DNA from 2 places in the Romboutsia sp. D33t1_170424_H2 genome. Region 1 is predicted to be linked to the other one. Evidence: riboswitches for the same ligand, from Rfam matches in the RefSeq annotation. Region 1 holds a riboswitch; the other holds the start of a gene.
The links. A riboswitch is a leader RNA that binds a small molecule or an ion and turns the genes downstream of it on or off. The one in region 1 is predicted to bind glycine.
Positions count from the first base shown of each region.

Region 2: another riboswitch for glycine. It lies ahead of I4U66_RS02040 (alanine/glycine:cation symporter family protein); the one in region 1 lies ahead of I4U66_RS01135 (GrdX family protein).

Region 1 is NZ_JADOZQ010000001.1:215,999-224,411, forward strand. It holds gene I4U66_RS01110 (DUF1540 domain-containing protein) at 1-10, opposite strand, end outside; gene I4U66_RS01115 (hypothetical protein) at 88-513, opposite strand; gene I4U66_RS01120 (ion channel) at 690-1,889, shown strand; gene yidA (sugar-phosphatase) at 2,050-2,862, opposite strand; gene I4U66_RS01130 (M3 family oligoendopeptidase) at 3,000-4,694, shown strand; glycine riboswitch at 4,804-4,913, shown strand; gene I4U66_RS01135 (GrdX family protein) at 5,012-5,377, shown strand; gene trxB (thioredoxin-disulfide reductase) at 5,464-6,429, shown strand; gene trxA (thioredoxin TrxA) at 6,449-6,766, shown strand; partial or broken gene I4U66_RS14965 (glycine/sarcosine/betaine reductase component B subunit) at 6,885-7,539, shown strand; partial or broken gene I4U66_RS14970 (glycine/sarcosine/betaine reductase complex component C subunit alpha) at 7,664-8,413, shown strand, end outside.
Region 2 is NZ_JADOZQ010000001.1:403,892-412,304, reverse strand. It holds gene I4U66_RS02055 (HdeD family acid-resistance protein) at 1-1,128, shown strand, start outside; gene I4U66_RS02050 (hypothetical protein) at 1,144-1,578, shown strand; gene tlp (small acid-soluble spore protein Tlp) at 1,657-1,884, opposite strand; glycine riboswitch at 2,189-2,276, shown strand; gene I4U66_RS02040 (alanine/glycine:cation symporter family protein) at 2,502-3,872, shown strand; gene I4U66_RS02035 (lipoate--protein ligase) at 3,971-4,954, opposite strand; gene lipA (lipoyl synthase) at 4,973-5,830, opposite strand; gene I4U66_RS02025 (tetratricopeptide repeat-containing diguanylate cyclase) at 5,942-7,927, opposite strand; gene I4U66_RS02020 (sulfite exporter TauE/SafE family protein) at 8,005-8,413, opposite strand, start outside.

The DNA of each region.
Region 1 (8,413 bases):
TTCCATTCATAATTAATATACCTCCTAGAATTTTATCTAATTTAGTATGTGAAAAAATTAAAGATTTAATCCATTTAAGGTATATATTTATTCTAGGCAATTGTCACATAAAACTGCAACATCCTCTAGAGTCTCTCTGCCTAAATTTTTATTAATATGATACACATCTAAGTTGTGTTCTTGTCCACAAATAGAACAAGTATAATCATTTTCTCTAAGCGCATAATCTTTAAATATTTGCCAATGTATGCTATTTAAGTATTCCTTATACTTAACTTTAAGGCATGCCTCTAAATATTCACTATACAGATTATCTAAGTCAAAGCTAGTTAGATTAGAATATTCACATTCAAAATAATCACAATCATTATATAGGTTAGGTGGTGAATCTAGCAATATACATTTTATATTATATTTGTAATTTTTATCAGGACCATCTAGAGAAAGATGAGTACAATAAGAACAACATTTCTTTGGTAATACTTCTTTAAGTTTCTCAACATTTTTATTCATATGTAACCTCCAATAATTTATATACTTTAATAAACAATATATAGTGAAACTTAGAATTCATTGATAAACACTCTTTATAAGATATATTAAAAAATAGTGATATATATTCTATAAATAAAGGGTTTTATAAAAAAATAAAGTAATTATGTTATATTAATTAAAACTAGGGTGATGAAATGAGAACTTATAATTTTGAGAAAGTAAGAGAAGATTCATACAACGAACTTGAAAAAATGAAGAAAGAAATGAAATATATAAATAAGTTAAATTTTAAAATAGAAAAAGAACAAATATATACAATAGAAACTCAAAATAAAGATTATAGTGATTTATATAATATATATGATGAAGAAAAGCTATATAATTTAAGAATACACAAAAAAAGTATTGGTAAATTTTCTAGTAAAGAAAGAAATGAAAAAAAGTTAAAAAATTTAAGAGTATTGTATTGTGAATTTGAAGAATGTAGGTTTGAAAATATAGAATTTATAAGTTGTATATTTATAGGAAATGTGTTTTTTAAATGTGATTTTGAAAATGTAATATTTAAAGATTGTAAATTCTATAATGAAAAAGATGATATAAATATATTTAAAGATGAATGTAAGTTTAGAGATGTTAGATTTACTAATAGTAATATAGAAAAAACAAAATTTGAAAGCATGAGTTTAAAAAATGTATATATAAAGGAAAGTAATCTAAATGGTTCTATATTTAATAAATGCATAATGAAAGAGGTTATAATTTGTGACAGTGATTTAAGTGCTATTAAAATATTACGTCCAAAGCATTTAGATATATCTTTTGAAGATTATTATTTAAGTAAATTTGACGAGCATACATTTATAGATAAAGTTGACTTAAAGAAAAAAGATAAGAATGAGTGTATAGATATATACAAGGTATATAAGGATATATCAACAAAATTTGAAGCTAATAGATTATTAAACATAGGTGGAGAATATTATTATATAGCTAAATTAATAGAGAAAGATGGTTTAAAAGGAATAGCTAAGTTAAAGTCCATAATATACTGGGCACTTTGTGGTTATGGAGAACGTCCAACATATGCGCTTATAACATCTTTAGAAATTGTATTGGTATTTGCTATATTATACATGATAACAGGTCTTAATATAGGTGGAGAATTTATAAATTATAAAGGTGCATTAATGGGAAATATAGATGTATCTTCTATAAATAAAGACTTCATTAATTCATTGTATTTTAGTATAGTAACTTTTACAACAGTTGGATATGGAGATATAACTCCAGTAGGATTTTTTAGTACTTTATTATCTGCAATAGAAATGCTTTTAGGTGTTACTATGGTTGGTATTTGGACAGCTACATTGTCTAGGAAGATAACAAAATAAAGAGAATTTAAACTCAAAGATATAACATTTAATAATAAAAAATAATGTAATACAAGAACTTAAACGCATATGAATATATAAAGAATGGATATAAGTTAGTTTACATAAAGCGACTTATATCCACAAAGAAAGAATTATATTACATGATTAATATTAATACTTATTTATTTAGTAAAAATTTATTGATAACATGTGCAACTCCATGTTCATTATTAGTTTTAGTTATATAGTTTGCAATATTCTTTATGCTATCGCGAGCATTACCCATTGCTACACCAAGCCCTGCATACTCTATCATATGCTTGTCATTTTCTTCATCACCTACAGCTATAGCTTTATCTATAGATAAATCTATATTTTTACATAAAGCTTTAAGCGCATTTCCTTTATTAGCTTTTTTATTTAAAAATTCTAGGAAAAATGGAGCAGATCTAACAACTGTGTATTTATCAAAAAATTCTTGAGGTACATTTTTTATTATTTCTTCTAATTTTTCAGGTTCGTCAACAATCATAACCTTACAAAATGTCATAGTTTCATCTATTTCTTCTTCTGGTTTATAAACTAAAGGTATTTTATTTAAATCAGATTCTAAAACAGTGTATTTACTAGGTTTTTTGTTAGGTGTTACAACATCAAGTGGTGTACTTATATGAAGATAAGTATTAAGTTTTTTAGAAAGTTCATATATAGATTTAAAATCATCATAATTCATTTCTATATTAGATATAACTTTTTTAGTTTTAACTTCTTGAACAACAGCTCCGTTAAAGCATATAACATAGTCCCCCTCATCAGTTAAATTAAGCTCTTCAAGTAGTGGAGTTACACCAGGTAGTGGTCTACCAGTAGATAAAACTACTTTATTCCCATTTTGTTTAGCTTCTTGGATAGAGTCAAAAACCTCCTTAGTTATTTTTTTTTCGGTATTTAATAAAGTGCCATCAATATCTAGTGCTATTAATTTATACATATAATCCTCCTATGATATTTACATAAAGATAGTTATAATTATATCAATATATGCAGAATTTATATAGAGAAAATTAAAAAAGAGTGTATGCTATAATATAAATATTAAAAATAAATATAAATAAAGGAGATATTTCAATGAAGTTTTCAGATTTTAAATATGAAAGACCAAATTATGAAAAAAGTAAAAATCAAATAATAAAAATAATAAATAATATAGAAAATTCAAAAACTTACAAAGAGCAAAGACAAAATATTGATAAACTAAATAGCATTAGAAATAATATAGAAACTATGAGTACATTATGTTCTATAAGACATAGTATAAATGTTGAAGATAAGTTTTATGAAAGGGAAAAAGTGTATTGGGACGAATATTCTCCATTATATGAAGAACTTAATTCACTTTTTTATAAATCAGTAGTAAACTCAAAATTTAAAGAAGATATTCAAAAAGATTTTGGAAGACAGTTTATAAATATAGCAAGCTTTAATTTAAAGTCTTTTAGTAGCGAAATAATAAAAGACCTTCAAGAGGAAAATAAGCTTTGTTCTAAATATACAAAACTATTAGCATCTGCTAAAATTCATTTTGAAGGAGAAGAAAGAAACCTATCTGGACTTTTAAAATTTATGTCAAGTGAAGATAGAGATATGAGGATAAAGGCATCTAAGGCATATTACAATTACTTTGAAGAAAAAGAAAATGAATTTGATGAAGTATTTGATAAATTAGTTAAAGTAAGAAATAATATGGCTATAAAACTTGGTTTTGACAACTTTGTAGAATTAGGATATATAAGAATGATGAGAACTGATTACAACAAAGACATGGTAAAAAACTTTAGAAAACAAGTTTTAGATTATATTGTACCTGTAGCAAATAGTCTTTACGAAAGACAATCTAAAAGGATAGGTGTAGATAGACTTACATATGTAGATGAAAACCTTGAGTTTTTAAGTGGGAATGCAACACCTAAGGGAAGTGACGAATACATAATAGAAAATGGAAGAAAAATGTATTCTGAGCTATCAAATGAAACTAAAGAATTCTTTAATTTCATGCTAGAAAATGAACTTATGAACTTAGTAACTAAAAAAGGTAAAGCAGCAGGTGGATACTGTACATATATACCAGATTATAAATCTCCATTTATATTCTCGAACTTTAATCAAACATTAGATGATATAGATGTATTAACTCATGAAGCAGGTCATGCTTTTCAGCTTTATATGTCAACTTGGATTGATATGCCAGAAATAAACTTCCCAACTTATGAAAGTTGTGAAATACACTCTATGAGTATGGAATTTATAACTTGGCCTTGGATGGAATTATTCTTTAAAGAAGATACAGAGAAATATAAATTTACTCATCTATCATCAGCTATTAAGTTTATACCATATGGAATAGTAGTAGATGAATTCCAGCACTATATATATGAACAGCCTAATATGACTAAAGAAGAAAGAAAAAATATTTGGAGAGAACTAGAGAAAAAATATTTACCACATAGAATATTTGAAGATAATGATTTTTTAGAAAAAGGAACTTGGTGGTTTAAGCAAGGACATATATTTAAAAATCCATTTTATTATATAGACTATACATTAGCTCAGATATGTGCATTACAGTTTTGGAAAAAAATGAGGGTGGACAGAATCAATGGATGGGAAAATTATCTAGACATATGTAGAGTTGGAGGAACAAAGTCATTCTTAGAAATAGTAAAGATAGGTGATTTAAAATCTCCATTTGAAGATGGATGTGTAGAAAGTATTATAGATGTTATTAAAAATTATTTAGATAGTATAGATGATAAAGCTTTATAATATATATACTGTAGAAATATGTAGCAATATTTATAGAAAAATATATTGGAATTTAAATTGAAAGTTTCTTTTCTTAACTTAGAAAGTATAAAAAAATTAAACATTCCGGTTGAAGGATATAGGAGATTACTTCTAAAAAGAAGTGACCGAAGGTACAAGTTTGATTAAATCCTAATTTAATCAAATGAAATTCTCAGGTAAAAATACTATATTCAGATGGAATTCTGAAGATTATATTAACAGAGAAAACAAATGGGATTTGTTTTCTCTGTTTTTTATTAAATAGACTTAAAAAGGAGAGGATTTTTATAATAATAATAACCGATAATACTATTGTCAAAAACAAAATAAAGCACAAAAATGTAAAATATATAAATGACATATATTTAGAAGTTTTAAAAGAAAGTAGAAATCTAATTCACAAAGGTTACGAACTTTTATCACATCCGATGTATTCCAGTATAAAGCCAAATGAAACTCCATACAGAAGTATAATATTAAAAAAATCAAACAAGTTAGATACAAATTCAGTACTATTAATTGAAGAAGCAATATACATTTCTAATAAATTTCAAAATAATAAACAAACACCTAATTGGACATATAATGTAATAGATGACTTTAGAGTTATAGACTTAGATATCTTAAGTAATACATTAGAAAGAATTCAATATATATTATAGAAATTAAAAATAATATTTGTATGTGACAAAATAATAAAATATTTTTTTATAAAAATGTTAAAAAAATAAATATAAAGGAGAAATTTATGGGAAATATATATGATTTAATAATAATAGGCTCAGGGCCTGCAGGGCTTTCGGCAGGACTTTATGGTGCAAGAGCAAAGTTAAAAACTCTTATACTTGAAAAAGGAAAAACTGGAGGACAAATAGTAACAACTCATGATGTTGCTAACTATCCAGGTTCAGTAGAAAATGCTAGTAGACCTAAGTTAATAGCAAGAATGGTGGAACAATGCAAAGGTTTTGGGGCAGAAATGAAAAAAGATAATATAATAGATGTAGATTTAGAATCTGATATAAAAGTATTAAAAGGTGAAAAAGGCGAATATAGAGGAAAGGCTGTAGTAATTGCTACTGGGTCTATACCTAGAAAGCTTGGTGTTAAAGGAGAAAAAGAGCTAACAGGTAAGGGAGTATCATATTGTGCAACATGTGATGGAGATTTTTTCACAGATTTAGAAGTATTTGCAATAGGTGGAGGAAATAGCGCAGTTGAAGAAGAGATTTTTTTAACAAAATTTGCTAGAAAGGTAACAATAATTAATAGAAATGAAAAGCTAACTTGTGCCAAATCAATAGCAGAAAAAGCACAAAACAATCCTAATATAGAATTTGTACACAATACGACTGTGAAAGAATTATGCGGTGATGGAATATTAGAAAAAGTTGTATTTGAAAATATTCTAACAGGTGAATTAAGTGAATATGAAGCAGATGAAGAAGATGGAACAATGGGGGTATTTGTATTCATAGGACTCAAACCAGAAACAGAAATATTTAGAGATAAAATAGATACAGACCAAAATGACTATATAATAACAGATGAAGATATGAAGACTAATATAGAAGGGATATTTGCAGCAGGAGATTGCAGAGTTAAAGCTTTAAGACAGGTAGTAACAGCTACTAATGATGGAGCTATAGCTACAATAAGTGCTGAAAAATATATAGAAAGTAAAGAATGGAATTTAGAAAAATCAACTATTTAATTATAAAGGGGGAGTTTGAATGATAATTTTAGATAAAAATACCTTTGAAGAAGAAGTTTTAAAACATGAAGGTATAGTTGTTGTAGATTTTTGGAGTGAAGGGTGTGAACCGTGTAAAGCATTGCTTCCAGAGGTTGAAGAACTTGATAATAAATATAAGGAAAATTTTAAATTCTGTAAACTAGATACAACAAAAGCTAGAAGATTGGCTATAAAAGAAAAGGTATTAGGACTTCCAACAATAGCTATATACAAAGAGGGTCAAAAAATAGATGAGGTTACAAAAGATGATGCAACTAGGATTAATATAGAAGAAATGATAAAGAAATACCTTTAATATTTATATAAAATAGTTACTTACAACTAGTTTGATAAATATTAAAGGTTATATATTGAGTTAGTTGAGAAATATAAATTTTAGTTTTTTAAAACTTAAATAATTAGGGGGTGCAAGCATGCGTCTTGAGTTAGGTAAAATTTTTATAAGAGATATTCAGTTTGGGAAGTAACTAAAGTTAAAGATGCTACATTATACATCAACAAGGAAGAAATGCTTAAAGAAATTGGTGGGGACGAGCATATAAAGTCTATAGATCTAGAACTAGCTCATTCAGGTGAAAGTGTAAGAATAGTACCAGTAAAAGATGTTATAGAACCAAGAGTTAAAGTAGAAGGTAATGGAGGAATATTCCCAGGAATAATATCTAAGATTGAATTGTTGGAAGTGAAAAAACTCATGCAATTTATGGGTGTGCTGTTGTTACTACTGGTAAAATAGTAGGATTCTAAGAAGGTATTATCGATATGACAGGACCTGGGGCAAAATATTGCCCTTTCTCTAATCTTAACAATATAGTTGCTATAGCAGAACCAGTAGATGAATTAAAACAACATGACCATGAAAAAGCAATAAGAATGATAGGATTTAAAGTTGCAGCATATTTAGGGGAAACTGCTAGAAATTTAACTCCTGATGAAGTTAAGGTTTATGAAACTAAGCCACTTTTAGAATCAATAAAAGAGTATCCACACCTTCCAAAAGTAGCATATGTTTATATGCTTCAAACTCAAGGATTGCTTCATGATACGTATGTATATGGTGTTGATGCGCTTAGAGAAATATAGGAATAAGTGAATAAAATAATGGAGTATCTAAAGAAGAAGCTAAAAAGATAATAGCAGAGTCCCTAAGAAAATTAGCATTAGATATGATAGAAGAATAGGAGGTAATATTATGGCTAAAAAGATAATAGGGCAAACTCTTCTAGAGATAGCTGATGCAATAGAAAGTGGAGAATTTGGTAAAAAAATAAGAGTAGGACTGACTACATTAGGAAGTGAACATGGAATAGATAATTTAGTAAATGGAGCTAATTTAGCTAAGTCTAGCTTATTTTATATAGTTTTAATAGGTAAAAAAGTAGATACTAACTTTGAAGTTGTAGAAGTAAGTTGTGAAAAAGAAATGCATAAAAAATGGAAGAGTTATTAGATAGCTGATATATAGATGCTTGTGTTACAATGCATTATAACTTTCCTATAGGGGTATCCACAGTAGGTAGAGTTATAACACCAGGCAAAGGAAAAGAAATGATACTTGCAACAACAGGAACTAGTGCAACTAATAGAATAGAGTCTATGGTTAGAAATGCAATATGTGGTATAGCTACTGCAAAAAGCATAGGGATAAGAAATCCAAAGGTAGGTATACTTAATGTTGATGGTGCTAGACAAGTTGAAAAATGCTTATATTATCTAGAGCATCAGGAGCTCCAGTAGTAAAAAATGCAATAAAGTATGATTATGATATAGTAAAAGGAAGTATAAGTGAATTAACTAAAAATGAATTTGAAATACTAAAAAAGCTAAATTAAATGATATAATATCTAAATCTACAAAAAAAGAAATAAAAGTAAAACAAGAAGTTAAAATGCCTAAAAAAGAAATAGTTACAGAACAAATAAGTGGAATAGATATTATGGAT
Region 2 (8,413 bases), 190 kb from region 1:
TTTAACAAAGAAAAGCGCCATATAAGTACACTAGTTGAAGGTATTCTTTGTATTTCTCTTGGGCTTTTTATTAAATATAATCCTATTTTTTTAACGGTATCTATTATAAGAATAATAGGTCTGTATGCATTATTAAATTTTGTAGGTAGAATTACTGCAGCTATTATTTTATACAAAAACAATGTAAAAGAATGTGTAAGGGGCTTTATTTTTAGCTTAATATCATTAGGATTTGGTGTTGTTTTATTATTTTATCCACTAGATTATATATCTATAGTAGATAAAATATGCAGTATATATGTAATACTAATATCTCTTACACTTTTTTCTGATTTTTTAAGGGAGATTTTAGATATTAATACCTTTAAATCTAATTTAAAAAGGAGATTTAGGATTACACTACCAATAGTTTATGCAGCATTTATACCTCAACATCTATTAGATAAAATTAATAATTTTATCAAGGTAAATCCTAATAATAAAGTTTTAGTTGAAAATAGTGACTATGATAATTTAATAGATAGTTCTTTTTCAACAATAGATATATTTATTCATCTAGCACCTGATTGTGCTAATGGATTTGGTCATGTTGATATATCTTTTGATGGAATAACTTATTCATACGGAACTTATGATAGTAGTTCTAATAGATTATTTACACTTGTTAGCGATGGTGTTTTATTAGAAGCTGATACTAAAAAATATATTAATTTTATAAATTCTAAATGCAATCGGTCTCTAATAGGGTTTACTTTAGCATTAAATAAAATTCAACATAATGCTATTAAAGATAAAATATCATCTATTAAAAATAATTGTATTCACTGGGAATGTAATTCAAAGAAAGATCCTTTTAAAGAGTATACTGATGAAACAAATCTAATGTTTTTAGATACTAATTGTAAATTTTATAAATTCAAATCTGGGTATTTTAAAACATACTTTACTCTAACAGCAAATTGCGTAAGACTTGCAGATACTATCGTAGGTTCTATAGGTTTAGATTTAATAGCAATAAATGGTATAATAACACCTGGTACTTATTATAATTATTTAGATAATTTATTTAAAAGAAAAAATACTATAGTTGTAAAAAAACAACTTTATATGAAACAATCTTCTATATAAATTGGAGGTAATAGCTTGAATAATGAAACAATAGAGTTAATGAGTGTTTTAAAAAATATAAAAGATGAAAGTTGTTTAGATGAATATCTAGTAGATATCTATGATAAATATAAAGGCTTAGAATTCAAGACATTTTTTGAAGATATTTTAAAACATAAACAAATTACTAAAAGTGAGCTTATAAAAAATGCTCGTATAGATAGAACTTATGGTTATCAAATTTTAAATGGAAGCAAAAAGCCTAGTCGCGATAAAGTTATAAAACTTTGTATAGGAGCAAATCTAGATATTAAAGAAACTAATAAAGCCTTAAGACTTGCCGATTGCGGTGAACTATATTCTAAAAATTTAAGAGATGCTGTGATTATATTTGGTTTAAACAAAGGAATTGGTATTCTAAAATTAGATGAACTCTTATACGATAGGAATTTGGCTTGCTTAGATGATTAAGATTTAAAAAGGTAATAAGTTTATGTTGTTACATACTTATTACCTTTTTTATATTTAGGATTAAATTATATATTTTATTTATCTATACTCATTTTTATTTACATTAGCTTCTTCTTTTATTTCACTACGCATATTATTAAGAGATTCTTCTCTTCTTTTATTTTTTTCCTCTAATTTTCTTCTTTCTTCAGGATTATCTACCTTTTCAATCATTTCATTTGCTAATCTAATATTTTTTAGAGTATGATTTATATTACATTGTATTTTCTCAACATTGTCTCTTCTATCGTCTGGATTTGGTTTCATTTTATATCTCCTTTTAATTAATTTTCATTAGTTATATTGTTCAATACACATATTTTTATTCTAGTTTGATTAAGTCAAAAAATATATATTATAGAAATTATCCTAAGATTTTAAATATCTAGTTTATATAGCTAAAGTGTTTAATTTTATTTTTTTTGATTTGACATTTGATATTTTTTTTTGTACTATTATAGAAAATGCAATAACAAATCAATACCCGATTGAAGCTTTATAGAAGAGCTGTCATTTTGACACACCGAAGGAGTCGCACTCTCAGGTACTTTTATAAGTAGGACTGTAAAGCTTAGGGAACTCTGGAGAGACCTATATAGGCGCCGAAGGGGCAAGGCAATTTTGCTCAATCTCTCAGGCAAAAGGACAGGGATTATGTACTATACTTACTTTTTGTATAGTTTTATAGTTGTAGTTTATCCAGAGCTAAGTCTTAAGACTTGGCTTTTTTTATTCAAGCAATTATTATTCTTATTATTTAGAAAATTAAAAATTTCTAAATATCTTATCTTCCTGTCAATTAATTCATTTTCCTTTATTGATTTATTAAGGCATAAAATTCACTTCGCTTAAAAAATAAGCGAATATATAAGGAGTGTATTTTTATGAATTTAATTGATGTTTTATCTCAAATTAACTCATTTATATGGGGACCACCTTTACTAATACTATTAGTTGGTACTGGTATATTATTTACTTTTAAACTTGGATTTTTACAAATAACTAAATTACCTACTGCTTTAAAATTAATATTTAAATCAGAAAATAATGGTAGTGGAGATATTTCAAGCTTTAGCGCTTTATGCACTGCTCTTGCTGCTACAGTTGGTACTGGAAATATAGTTGGTGTTGCTACTGCTCTAAAAATAGGAGGTCCTGGTGCATTATTTTGGATGTGGGTTGCAGCATTTTTTGGAATGGCTACTAAATATGCTGAAGGAGTACTTGCTATAAAGTATAGAACTAAAAATGAAAAAAACGAAATTTCTGGTGGTCCTATGTACTATATAGTAAATGGTATGGGATCTAAGTATAAACCTCTTGCTATTTTCTTTGCTATAAGTGGTATTTTAGTTGCTCTTTTAGGTATAGGTACATTTACTCAAGTTAATTCTATAACTGATTCTATTAATGGAAGTTTTGGAATTAATCCTAAAATAACTGGAATTATATTAACATTAATTGTAGCCTTAGTTATATTTGGAGGTATTAAAAATATTTCAAAAGTAGCATCTACAGTAGTTCCATTTATGTCTTTTGTATATATACTAATGTGCTTTTTAATTATTTTAGGCTCATTTAATAAAATACCATCTACATTTATCTTAATACTAAAAAGTGCTTTTACACCTACATCTTCTATAGGTGGATTTATGGGAGCTAGTGTATCTATGGCTATTAGAAATGGTATTGCTCGAGGCGTATTTTCTAATGAATCTGGACTTGGTAGTGCTCCAATTGCAGCAGCTGCTGCTAAAACTAATCATCCAGCTGAGCAAGGTCTTATATCTATGACTGGGACATTTATAGATAGTTTGATAATCTGTTCTCTTACTGGATTTTCTCTTATATTATCTGGTGTATGGAAAGGAGATTTAAATGGTGCTCTTATGACTCAAAGTGCATTTGAAAGTGTTCTTCCACATATTGGACCTTTATTTTTAACTATTAGTTTAAGTTTATTTGCTTTTACTACTATACTTGGTTGGTGTTATTATGGAGAAAGATGTTTTGAGTTTTTATTTGGTATTAAGTTTATAAGCGCTTACAGGGTTGTCTTTGTTTTAATGATACTTATTGGGTCATTTTTAAAACTTGAAATGGTTTGGATAATTGCGGATATGGTTAATGCTCTTATGGCTATACCTAACCTTATAGCTCTAATTTATCTTACTCCTGTAGTTATAGCTGAAACTAATACCTATATGAATTATTTAAAATTAAAAAAAGAAGATTCTTATGCTATTAATATATAAATAAATTACATTAATAACTTATATTTTATATGTATTATTTTAAATAAAAAACCTGTATCAATATTATTGATACAGGTTTTTTATTATTATATCTAAAATTATATTATACATTCTATAAGTTCTTCTTTGTTCACTCGATAGAAATACTTATTTATATCAATATTTTCTAATATATCTAATATATCTTTTTTATTATATCTACATCCATATAGTAAATTTGATATATCCTCTATTTCGCCTTCTCCAAAAAAGTCTCCATTTATTTTACATTCTTTTATTATACCTTTATCTACATTAATCCTAAACTCTACTTTCCCACCATCTAATCTTTTTCCTTTAACAATCTCAAATTTAGGAGATTTTCCGTAGTTCCATTCCCAAGTTTCAAATTTTTCTTTAGCTATTTCTTCTACTCTCTTTATATCTTCTTTTGTTAAATTATAAACTCCACTAGATTCTTTAAGTAAACTCTCTAGCATTATATCTTTAAACTTTAAACTATCCATATCTTCCTTTAAATAGTTTTTAAGATTTGCAACCCTATCTTTAACTGATTTTATTCCTTTAGATATTATCTTATCTTCAGCTACAGTTATACTTCTTACCATTTCCTCTATGTTAGTATCAAATAGTATAGAACCATGGTGTAATTTACATCCATTTTTAACACATTGTGCATTTCCAGAGAATTTTTTGCCATCTACTAATAAATCATTCCTACTATTAAAGTATGCATCTATTCCTTGACTTTTTAATGCTTCAATAATTGGCGTTGTAAATGTTTTAAAGTCTATTCCATTTCCATTATAATTTTTAGTTATAAAGCTAAATTGCCATCCATTCATATCCGTATATATAGTTCCGCCACCTGTTATACGTCTAACTACATTTATATTATTATTTTTTACATAATCTTCATTAATTTCTTCTATTGTATTTTGGAATTTTCCTATCATAAGTGTTGGATTTGTTCTCCAAAACATAAATATAACATCATCTTTTAAGTCTTTCTCATTTATAAGATAATACTCTAGTGCAAAATTAAAGTATGGATTAGTTGAATTATTTTCTACATATATCATGGTTTTATCCCCTTTTGTCTATTTAATAGCTTCTTGTGCATTATACGAACTTCTAACTAAAGGACTACTTGCTATATACTTAAATCCTTTCTCTACTCCAACCACTCTATATTCTTCAAATTTTTCTGGTGTTACGTATTCATAAACTTCTATGTGTTTGTTTGATGGTCTTAGATATTGACCTATTGTAAATATGTCGCATCCTACCTTAAGTACATCATCCATAACCTTAAATACTTCTTCATCACTTTCACTAAGGCCAACCATTATACCAGTTTTTGTTAATATGTGAGGTGCTACTTCCTTTACATATTTTAAAACATCTATACTTCTTTCATATATTGCTTCTGGACGAACTGTATCATATAATCTTTCTACAGTTTCGACATTATGATTTATTACATCAGGATTTGCTTTTATAACTATATCTAAATTTTCTTTGATACCTTTTAAATCTGGTATTAGCACTTCTACAGTAGTATCTGGATTTAAACTCTTCACAGCTTCTATAGTTTTTGCAAAGTGACTAGCTCCACAATCCTCTAAATCATCTCTTGTTACACTTGTTATAACTGCATGAGATAATCCTAGTTCTTTTACTGCTTTTGCTACATTTTCTGGTTCATTTATATCAAGATTTTGAGGTTTACCATTAGTTACATTACAAAACCTACAATTTCTAGTGCATTGACTTCCCATTATCATAAATGTAGCTGTTCTTTTTTTATAGCATTCACCTAAATTAGGGCATTTTGCTTCTTTGCATACTGTATTTAATGATAACTGTTCCATCATAACTTCAATCTCTTTTATAGATTGACGTTCATAATTTACTCTTAGCCACTTTGGCTTTCTTCTTACTTTTGTTTTTTCCATATAATCCCCCTGATAAACGTTTGTCATATACCTTTCTTTATACAATATTAGATATTAACATATAAATTCCTTCATACTTATTCAAATTTTAAATAAAAGTTCATTACTTTTTTAATTATATATACTATATCTATTTCTTCCATTATTTTTAGACTCATACAATGCCTTGTCTGCTTTATCTATTGCTAAATATATATCTTCTTTCATATTTTTCTTTTTAGTATATATACCTATACTTGTAGTTACTATGTCATTAACTAATGAATACTTATGTTCTATTGCCTTATTTTTTATATCTTTTTGTATTTTTTCTACTATTTCTATGGCTTCATTTTCACTAGTGTCCTCTAGTATAATAACTATTTCTTCACCTCCAAATCTTATTCCTATCCCTTTCTTTCTAATATTCATAAGAACTGAATTTGATACTTCTTTTATTACTTTATCTCCTTCTATATGTCCATAATTATCATTATATTTCTTAAAGTAGTCTATATCTAGTAATACTATAGAAATTTCCTTTTCTTCTAGTTTCTTTATATTTCTCTGTTCATAATCATCTAGATATCTCCTATTATAAAGACCTGTCATACTATCTTGATAGTGTAATTTTTTTAATGCTTTCACACGAACTATTCTTGCTATTAAAATAATAATTAATATTACTACTATACATGTCATAATTAATACTTTTATTTGTTCGTTTTTCTCTTTCTCTTTTAATACTTCATTTTCATATGCCTTTATTGAATATTCAATATAATCATTTTTTATAATTTCATCTAAAGATTCTTTCTTTTCTTTTAGTATTTCATTGTATTTTTTATATGATTCTAGATCTCCTATTTTACTGTATATTTCAGCTATATCAGAATAGATATCAATTTCTATATATTTAGCACCTTCATTTTTTAGCTTTAGTATTTTATTATATATATCTAAAGCTTCTTTATAATTTCCTTCTTCTTTTAATATACTTGCATATGATAATCCTAAGAAAATATCTTTATGAATAAAATATTCTACTTTATCTTCTTTTAATAACTCTGAACCTTTTTTTATATATTTTTTAGCTTCTTCATAATTTCCTTTATGTATATTTATATTGGCTATATTATAATTTAGAAGAATTTCTACATCATCTTGTTCATTTTTATCTAGATATTTTATATATTTTTTTGTCTCATTTACTACATCACTACATTTATCGTAATCACCGATACTTAAGTATGCATGCATCTGATTTATATATGTATTTACCTTTGCTTCTGCATTGTTTAATTTATTTGGTATTTTTATATTTATTGCCATATCATACCAATCTATAGCTTCTTTATGAAGACCTAATTCATATACTATATTACCTATAAGAGTATATGCTTTAGCTTCATACACACCAGCTTTATCTATATTTGGATGTTTCTTTGCTAAATTTATAACATCTAAATAATTATATATAGCTTTGCCATACTTTCTATCCATAGTATATATTATAGCTAAATTTCCTCTTAATGCCATTTTAGTCTCTATATCTAAATTGCTAGTTTCTTCTATATATGATTTTAGTAATTTTATTGATTCATCCTTAGTTTTTGCATTATAACTTAATGGAAATATTACTTCCCAAACTACATTACTATTATTTTTATATGACTTATCTTCCTTTATATATGTAATTGCCTTCTTAGCATTAGTTATTAAATTTTCACTTTTGCCTTCTTCTAAAAGACAATTATTTAAAAGTATATAATTGTATACTTTTAAAAATGTATCCTTAGAATTTTTTATATCCTTTTTGGCTAATTCAAAATTTTTTATTGCACTTTTATAATCATGTATACTATAGTCTATATAACCTTGTATAAAGTAATATTCACTGTCTTTTACTTCACCCTTTAAATTAGCCCTAACTTTGTTTATATAGTTTTTTTCTAATTCTTTTTTATTATATGTACTCTCTATACTATCTATTATGCTATCTTTACTCAAATTACTATCATTTAGTTTTTGTGCATATACACTATTATTTTTTATTGATACACAAATTATAAATAAAATAGTAAGAAGTAAAAAAATACTTTTTATATTTTTTATCATTATATTTTTTCCCCTCATTTTCTTACTTAGATATTTTTTGATATTAACAATTATTTGGTTATTAAATATATATTTAACTATTTTTTTATTAAATTGTACAAATTAAAACACATAATAATTAACATAGTATATGTAAAAAGATTTTTTATATTGTTTTTCTTCATCTTTCCTAATAAATAACTTCCTATAAATCCTCCCATAATACCACCTACAACCATGAAAGGAAGTACCTCTAAGTTATATACACTAAATCCTTCTGATAAAAACACCGATAAAAGTTTAGACCCTTGTGAAAAAAATATTATAAATATAGAATGTATAGAGCTTTCCTTACTTCCCATACCTAATATATACATTAATGCAATTACATTTATCGGTCCTCCACCTATTCCTAAAAATGAAGAAATTATACCTAATATAATACCTATCAATGCACAAAATCCTATATTATTAACTCTAAAACCTTTAATTTTACCTTCATTAATA